DNA from 2 places in the Staphylococcus sp. acrmy genome. Region 2 is predicted to be linked to the other one. Evidence: predicted binding sites of a transcription regulator. Region 2 holds the regulator's gene; the other holds the start of a gene.
What was found. Region 2 encodes Rex, which represses fermentation and respiration genes when NADH is low (regulators of the CRP and FNR family bind a similar motif). Its sites were predicted from a motif close to TTGTGAAATATTTCACAA; they were not measured.
Positions count from the first base shown of each region.

Region 1: FH144_RS00535 (anaerobic C4-dicarboxylate transporter family protein) is a predicted target of Rex. The motif match lies at 1,893-1,910, and genes of this name have one in related genera.

Region 1 covers NZ_JALCVE010000001.1:114,107-118,615, reverse strand. Annotated here, with positions in the region: gene FH144_RS00545 (CHAP domain-containing protein) at 368-1,156, shown strand; gene FH144_RS00540 (hypothetical protein) at 1,428-1,691, shown strand; gene FH144_RS00535 (anaerobic C4-dicarboxylate transporter family protein) at 1,941-3,233, shown strand; gene FH144_RS00530 (BCCT family transporter) at 3,597-4,509, shown strand, end outside.
Region 2 covers NZ_JALCVE010000008.1:86,159-90,667, reverse strand. Annotated here, with positions in the region: gene FH144_RS09345 (ABC-F family ATP-binding cassette domain-containing protein) at 1-815, opposite strand, end outside; gene FH144_RS09340 (redox-sensing transcriptional repressor Rex) at 1,054-1,692, shown strand; gene FH144_RS09335 (YeeE/YedE family protein) at 1,939-3,015, shown strand; gene FH144_RS09330 (sulfurtransferase TusA family protein) at 3,035-3,259, shown strand; gene FH144_RS09325 (ammonium transporter) at 3,437-4,509, shown strand, end outside.

The sequences.
Region 1 (4,509 bases), on a different contig from region 2:
TATAAGAAATATTAACCACTTTCTAAGCTTCTTCGTTTCCCGATTCACATGAAATAAAACATAATTTCAATTATCAGATATATTACAGTCATTGTAATGATAAAAATCAATAAACAGATATAAACGCTGACATAGAAGTCTTTTAGTGTCTGTAAAATTCTGTTGCGTTCATTACAAAACACGTCCGATTATTATGATTCATTTACAAACACATGAAAAGCCCCACAAACCCTTGTTAGTTTGTTAAAGTATGTCTTGTCGTTATTTAGCGAGAAAAAATTAAGTCAAAGAGACTAAGAAATTAAATTAAACTACAGATAGCCACGAGATAAAATTTTGTTCAAACTTTATAGGAGGATTTTTAATTATGAAAAAAATCGCAACAGCTACAATCGCAACAGCAGGGATCGCAACATTCGGACTGGCACATCACGACGCAGAGGCAGCTGAAAACAACGGATACAACCCGAACGATTCACAATCATACAGCTACACTTATACAATCGACCAACAAGGTAACTACCATTACGATTGGAAAGGTAACTGGAACCCATCTCAAGCTCAACAAGGTGGACAACAAAATAGTGGCAATCAAGCAGTAAACAATACACAATCAAACAATAATTATAACTACAACTACAGTTATAATAATGCGCAAGAAACTACAAATACTAATTCAAATAATAATACTCAATCATATACTGCAAACAACAGTAATAACAATGGTGGCGGCTTAGGTGCAAGCTATTCAACATCAGACCGTAACGTTAAAGTAACAACTCAACATGCGCCAACTACACAATCATCTACAAAAGCATTTGCAGGTAAATCAAGTTCAGGTGCTAACCTTTACACTGCAGGTCAATGTACGTATTACGTATATGGCAAAGTAGGCAGCATTGGTAATACTTGGGGCAACGCTAACAACTGGGCAAACGCAGCAGCTCAAGCTGGTTACTCAGTAAACAACTCACCTAAAGCTGGTGCCGTAATGCAAACATCTCAAGGTGCTTATGGTCACGTAGCATACGTAGAGAACGTTAACAATGACGGTTCAGTAGAAGTTTCTGAAATGAACTATAACGGCGGACCTGGCGTAGTATCAACACGTACTATCTCAGCTAGCCAAGCAAGCTCATACAACTACATTTCATAATTTAAGACAACCATTACCAGGTTGTGAGAGGCTAGGACATTTATATGTAATATAAATGTTTTAGCCTTTTTATTTTGGTAATGCTTAACTGAGATGAAGACGTGTTTAAGCCTCATTTTCTTCAATTCTATCTAACTTTTTTCTTTCAAATGTCATAGCAAGATTCTTCGCAATGTGATTGAAGCCGAAGCAGAACGGGAAATACAATAATAATGAAGCTATACAACAAAGATTATAGTTCACGATTAATGTTGAAGGACGGTGAGTAAATATGACATTTGAAGTAATAAAATGGATTATCATAGGATTAATCGTTGTAGTAACCATTGCCATTATATGTGGACTAATTTGGGGCTCTTTATTAGAAGAGCGCGCATACGATAAACGTTCTAAAAAGAAAAAACAAAAAGAAGAAGAAAGAAATGTACGTATGGCAAGAGGTCATACTGATGATGAAGAAACATATGATGAGTCTGGAAAAGTTGAACTCAAAGACGAGGCAAATAAAGACTATCATAATAAAGATAAGCAATAGATAAATTATAATCCTTTGAAAGTAGTAGGTGACGCCTCACTTTCAAGGGATATTTTTATGCCATTAACTTTATTTGATAATCGTTATCATTTATGATGGTATTATGTGAAGAAATATAGATGTTCACAGATTATATGCATTTAACTTTGTGAATTTTAATCAATTATATACTTTTAACATATTGAAGTGATAAAATAATCTATGTTAAAAAAATCACAATAATTTTCTGAAAAGTTAGGAGCGCTTATCATGCTACTATTTGTAGTAGAAATTATCATAATGATATTGGCCATATTATTAGGATTGCGTACAGCTGGCGCACTAGGATGTGGTATCTTCGCCATTGTGGCACAACTTATTATGATATTCGGCTTTCAACTGCCTCCAGGTTCTGCACCTGTCACTGCAATTTTAATCATCTTATCTATTGGTATCGCTGGCGGTACTTTACAAGCTACAGGTGGAATAGACTACTTAGTCTTTCTTGCTTCTAAAATTATCGAACGATTTCCTAAATCAATTATATTTATCGCCCCAATGATCGTCTTTTTATTTGTATTCGGGGTAGGTACGGCCAATATTGCGCTTTCATTAGAACCGATTATTGCACGTACGGCCGCTAAAGCAAATATTCAACCGAAACGTCCACTAACTGCATCGGTATTAACGGCCAACTTAGCATTACTCTGTAGTCCGGCAGCTTCATCTACGGCTTACCTTATCTCTGTCATGGCAGGCTATGATATTTCAATGGGAAAATATTTAAGTATTGTCTTACCGACCGCTATTATTACGATGTTAATGTTAAGTTTATTTTGTACGTTTGTAGGGCGTAAATCTAGCGTAACTTCAAGCGAAATTGCGCATACACCTGACGTGGATGTAGCGCAGTCATTTTCAACTAAAACGAAACTTGGCGTGCTTTGCTTTCTTCTATGTGTAGCAGGAATTTTGACGTTTGGTGTATTTCCAAATCTTATGCCATCATTTAACGTCGATGGCTCTACAGTGAAAGTGACGATGACGGAAATTGTTCAGTTCTTTATGTATTTAAGCGCTGCTATTAATTTATTAATGTTGAAAATCAATACAAGCGATATTCTATCATCGAATATTGCACAATCTGCTATAGGTGCACTCTTCGCCGTATTAGGGCCAGGTTGGTTAGGCGCAACTGTCTTTAATGCACCGCAAAATTTAAAAATTATACAAAATGATATTGGCAAAACAATACAATCTGTACCTTGGTTAGTGATTGTTCTTGTAGCCATTGTGGCGATGATTGTCATTTCACAAACAGCCACAGCATCTATCATGGTGCCTATTGTAATGAGCATGGGCATTCCACCTATGTACTTTATTGCGATGGTCCAAACGCTCAACGTCAACTTCGTTATTCCGGCGCAACCGACATTGTTATTTGCCGTGAACTTAGACGAAACAGGACGTACGCGACCAACAAGCTTTATTATTCCAGGATTCTTTACAATCATTGTTTCAATTATAGTTGGGTTCTTGATTAAAGCGATATTAGGATATTAAATAGATGAAATTGCCAAACTAGAGAGGAATAACGAAATCAATTGGATTTCGATTCCTCTTTTTTTGTTACTCGAAAAGTAGTTATTTTATAAAAAATAGAAATAAATATAAATTCATATTGTATGTATAAGTATTCAAAATACATGCACTAATAATTTTGTTAAATTCGTTAAGTTTTAATTTAACACTGTTGTTATAGCAATTTTAAAAGCTAAAAAATGTCAGAAATATATAATTATTCAATAATTTACTTACAATATTTTGAATGTAATTTGCATTTTTATTTAATTTTAGATATCGTCAATATGTGAATAAAGTGTGTCAAACCATCTATTGATATAACTATAATGAGGAGGAACACAATTGAAACGTCAAAAGATTATGGATTGGCCAACATTTATAGGGACAGTAGTCGTACTACTCGTTGCGGTGATTCCTATGATGGCTTTTCCAAAAGCTAGTGAAACAGTGATTACTGATATTAACAGTGCAATTTCGAACTCAATAGGTTCTGTATATTTATTTATGGGATTAGCAATTTTATTCTTCGTACTTTACATAGCATTTGGAAGATACGGCAATGTCACATTAGGGAGAGCAAGTGACAAGCCAGAATTCAACAATTTCAGTTGGGCATCAATGTTATTCTGTGCCGGTATCGGATCAGATATTCTATATTGGGGTGTTATTGAGTGGGCATTCTACTACCAAGTTCCACCTAATGGCGCAAAAGGAATGACAGATGAAGCTCTTACATACGCAACGCAATACGGCATGTTCCACTGGGGACCTATTGCCTGGGCAATATATGTTTTACCAGCCTTACCGATTGGCTATTTAGTCTTCGTGAAGAAACAACCAGTCTACAAAATCAGCCAAGCATGTCGTCCGGTATTAAAAGGTCAAACTGATAAATTCTTAGGTAAAGTAGTAGATATTTTATTTATCTTTGGATTATTAGGAGGCGCAGCAACGTCACTTGCCCTTGGTGTACCGATGATTTCTGCCGGCATCGAGAAATTAACAGGTATTGACGGCGAGAATATGGTAGTACGTTCAATTATCCTGTTAACTATAACGGTCATCTTCGCAATCAGTTCTTATACTGGTTTGAAAAAAGGAATCCAAAAACTGAGCGATGTTAACGTATGGCTTTCATTTATTTTATTAGCTTTCGTATTTATTGTAGGGCCAACCGTCTTTATTATGGAAACGACTATTACAGGATTCGGTAATATGTTGAGAGAATTCTTCCATATGGCAACATGGGTTGAAC
Region 2 (4,509 bases):
TCTTCTTGTTGCTTCTCATATTCTTGCATACGACTTTCATAGTATTTATCACGTTGTGTTATAAATTGTTCATAATTACCTACATAGCGTTTAACATCACCTAATGCAACGTCATATACTTGAGTAACAATCTTATCTAGGAAATAACGATCGTGACTAATAATAACTATTGCGCCATTAAAATACTTTAAATAATCTTCTAGCCATTGAGTCGTTTCTAAGTCTAAATGGTTCGTCGGTTCATCCAGTAGTAATAAATCGGGTTCGCTTAGTAACATTTGTGCAAGAGATAAGCGTGTTTTTTGTCCGCCACTAAAGTCGTTGATAGGTTTATTAAAATCTTCTTCAGTAAAATTAAGTCCATGTAACACTGATTTAATTTTACTTTCGTATTGATAGCCATCTAATTGTTCAAATTGATTAGATAAAGATTCATAACGCTCCATGTGTTGCTGATATTCAGTGGTTTCATAGTCGTTAGCATGTATTGCTAACCAATCCGTTTCTTCTTTAATTAAAGCTTCCATCTTTTTAATATGTTCAAATGGCTTCGACATTTCTTCAAAAACTGAAGCTGATGAATTTAAAGTCATTTGTTGAGTTAAATAGCCGATACTAAGATTTTTAATTTTAGAAATATGGCCACTATCGTAATCTTCAACACCTGCAATAATTTTCATTAATGTAGACTTGCCGGCACCATTTCGACCAACGACGCCAATTCGTTCTCCGGTCTTAACTTCGAAATTAACACGTGTGAATATATCTTCACCGTCGAACGACTTCGAAATATCGTTTAATTGCAAGAGTATCATTAAGTTTCACCTTTCTATATTTATTATTTTATTTTAAATTTTCCGTTGTATATTACTCTATATTTTACCGTATAACATATTTTCATGAAACTAAGATATTTATTTTTAAAAAGTGTTAAGGTATAATATTCCAGTATTCATTATAGGGCATAATATAGATTTCACAGTAATGACTAATTGCACTCTAATTAGTTTGGATACATAGATTAAAAATTCAAACAAAAGGGGGACACAAAAAATGGCTCAAAATCATGCTAAGATTCCTCGTGCAACCTTGAAACGACTACCGTTATATTATAGATTCGTTAATACTTTGAAGTCTAAAGGAATTGATCGAGTGAACTCTAAAACGATTAGCGAAGCACTCAATATAGAGTCGGCCACTATTAGAAGAGACTTTTCTTATTTTGGAGAATTAGGTAAAAAAGGTTATGGCTATAATATTGATAGCTTACTAGAATTCTTCAAATCAGAACTTAGTGACAGTGATAATATTTACATTGGCATCGTAGGTGTTGGTAACTTAGGACGTGCACTTCTAACGTATAACTTTTCTATACACGATGAAATGACAATTACTGAAGCCTTTGACATTGATTCAAACATCATTGGAACTCAAATAGGCGATGTAACGATTCACGATATGGATAATTTAAAAGAAGTTCTCGAATCGAAAGGAATTAGTGTGGTTATCCTCACTACTCCTGAAAATGTAGCTCAACAAGTAGTTGATAACTTAGTAGAAGCAAATGTGAAAGGTATCTTAAATTTTACACCAGCTAGAGTTGAAACGCCAAGTAGCGTACAAGTTCATCATATAGATTTAGGTATTGAACTTCAATCACTACTATTCTTTATGAAAAATTATTCAAATTAAATACGACAAAAATGACAGAGAAATAAGTAAGGCTCTTTAATCGCATCCATAGATTAAAGAGCTTTATTTATGTCTAACTATAATTTTATAAAAATAAAAGACTAAGACATTAATAATTTGTGATCTTGCAAACCAATAAATGATGTTCACTAATGTAAATAACCGTCTTGTATTGCCAAAAGTGTAACTTTCTATTATAATATCTTAGTAAATTAATCGGGAAAGGATGAATTGCTTTTGACATGGATGATTATTAGCGGTCTTATCGTAGGAATACTACTAGGCTTTGTTATGCAACGTACACGTTTTTGCTTAACAGGTGGCTTTAGAGATATGTATGTGCAAAAGAATAATAAAATGTTTTATGCTTTATTAGTAGCCATTACCGTTCAAAGTATCGGCTTATTAGCTTTAACGAGTTTCGGAGTCATAACAATAGCTCATGAAACATTTCCAGTAATCGGGACAATTATCGGTTCATTTATTTTTGGTATCGGTATTGTTTTAGCTGGAGGATGTGCAACAGGAACTTGGTACCGAGCTGGCGAAGGCCTTATTGGTAGCTGGGTAGCCTTAATTTTATATGCTTTATCCGCTGCAGTTACGAAGACGGGTATTTTACTTCCTTTAATGGAAAAGGTCAATACACCGACAAATGTTAATGCAAGTATGTCACAAACGACTGGTATTCCAGCGTGGATTTTAGTCTTAGTTTTATTAATTATTACAATTACATTAGTTGTGCGTACATTGCGCAAACCTAAACCAAAAGTAGCTGTGTCTAAACTTAAACAGAAATATACTGGCATAAGACACTATTTGTTTGAAAAGCGATATCATCCATTTTTAGCTGGTATTGCAGTGGGAATCATTGCATTAATCGCTTGGCCGATGAGCTATTCAACAGGTCGTGAAGGCGGTCTAGGTATTACAACACCATCTGCGAATTTAATTCAATTTTTAATAACTGGAGATTTAAAATTTATAGACTGGGGTGTATTTTTAATCCTAGGAATATTTGCTGGTTCATATATAGCGGCTAGAGGTGCTAAAGAATTTAAATGGCGTTTACCAGACAAAATTACAATCCGTAACAGTGCTATCGGAGGCATCTGCATGGGATTCGGTGCTTCAGTAGCAGGCGGTTGTTCAATTGGTAATGGTCTAGTTGAAACAGCAGCGTTAAGCTGGCAAGGTTGGATTGGTTTAGTATCTATGATTTTAGGTACTTGGTTTATGAGTTATTTCATTTTTGTAAGACCTATGAAAAAGTTACAAAAACAATCTACTCAATCTGTATCACAACAACCTCAAACGACTTAAATTTTAAGGAGGAATAAAGATGTTATATGAATTAGGTACAGTAGGTATGGTATGTCCATTCCCATTAATCGAAGCACAAAAGAAAATGCAGTCATTAGATAATGGCGATGAATTAAAAATTGATTTCGACTGCACACAAGCCACTGAAGCGATTCCTAACTGGGCAGCTGAACAAGGTTATCCTGTTACAAATTATGAACAACTTGACGACGCTTCATGGACGATTACAGTTCAAAAAGCATAATGATGTGATAAATTTAATTCAGTTGGGACGCTAGTAATCAATTTTTAATAATTGAAAAGATTAACAAGTCCCAATATGATTATGTTATATTTAGTTACAAATTGTGTCATTTTATCTTACGTATTTTTGCCAACTTCGAAATGTATCATTATGATATTTTCAAAGGAAGTGGTAATAATGAAGATGGATGACACAATTTTTTTATTTCTTTGTACTTTACTCGTATGGCTTATGACACCAGGATTAAGTCTTTTTTACGGAGGGCTTGTCCAATCGAAGAACGTACTTAATACAGTAATGCAAAGTATGGCAGCAATGATTATCGTTACTTTCGTATGGATTACGGTTGGATTCTCATTAAGTTTTGGAACAGGGAATCTAGTGATAGGAGATTTTGAATTTTTAGGGTTACAACATGTAGGATTTGGTATTAATGAACAATTAAGTCCGCATATCCCATTCGCTTTGTTTATGTTATTCCAAATGATGTTCTGCACGATTGCTATTTCAATACTCTCAGGCTCTATTGCAGAACGTATGAAATTTATCCCATTTATTATTTTTATTTTAGTTTGGGTGGTACTGATTTATTCTCCAGTAGCACATTGGGTGTGGGGTGGCGGTTGGATTCAACAACTAGATGCACTTGATTATGCCGGAGGAACAGTTGCACATATTACCTCAGGTGTATCAGGACTTATTCTTGCTATAATGCTCGGCAAAAATAAAGACACTGAAAAAATCCAACCGCATAATTTATTAATTACTTTAATTGGTGGTATTTTAGTATGGATAGGATGGTATGGATTTAATACTGGCAGTGCCTACGCATTCAACAATATCGCGCTTGTTTCATTTGTGAATACTGTCATTGCAGCGAGTGGTGGCGCTTTTAGTTGGTTAGTGCTCGAATATATTTTGACTAGAAAATTGAGTTTACTTGGGTTGTTATCAGGTATGCTTGCTGGTTTAGTAGCGATTACACCGGCTGCTGGTTACGTTAATTATTTTAATGCCTATATTATTTCTATGATTGGTGGCGTCGTTTGCTACATTGTAATTAATGTGATTAAAGAAAAATTTAAATATAATGATACATTAGATGCATTTGGTATCCATGGAGCTGGTGGCGTAGTAGGAGCAGTCTTAACCGGCGTATTTCAATCGAAAGAAGTTAATCCTGATGTTATCAATGGTTTCGTTTACAACGGCCATTTACATACAGTATTAATTCAATTAAGTGCAGTGGT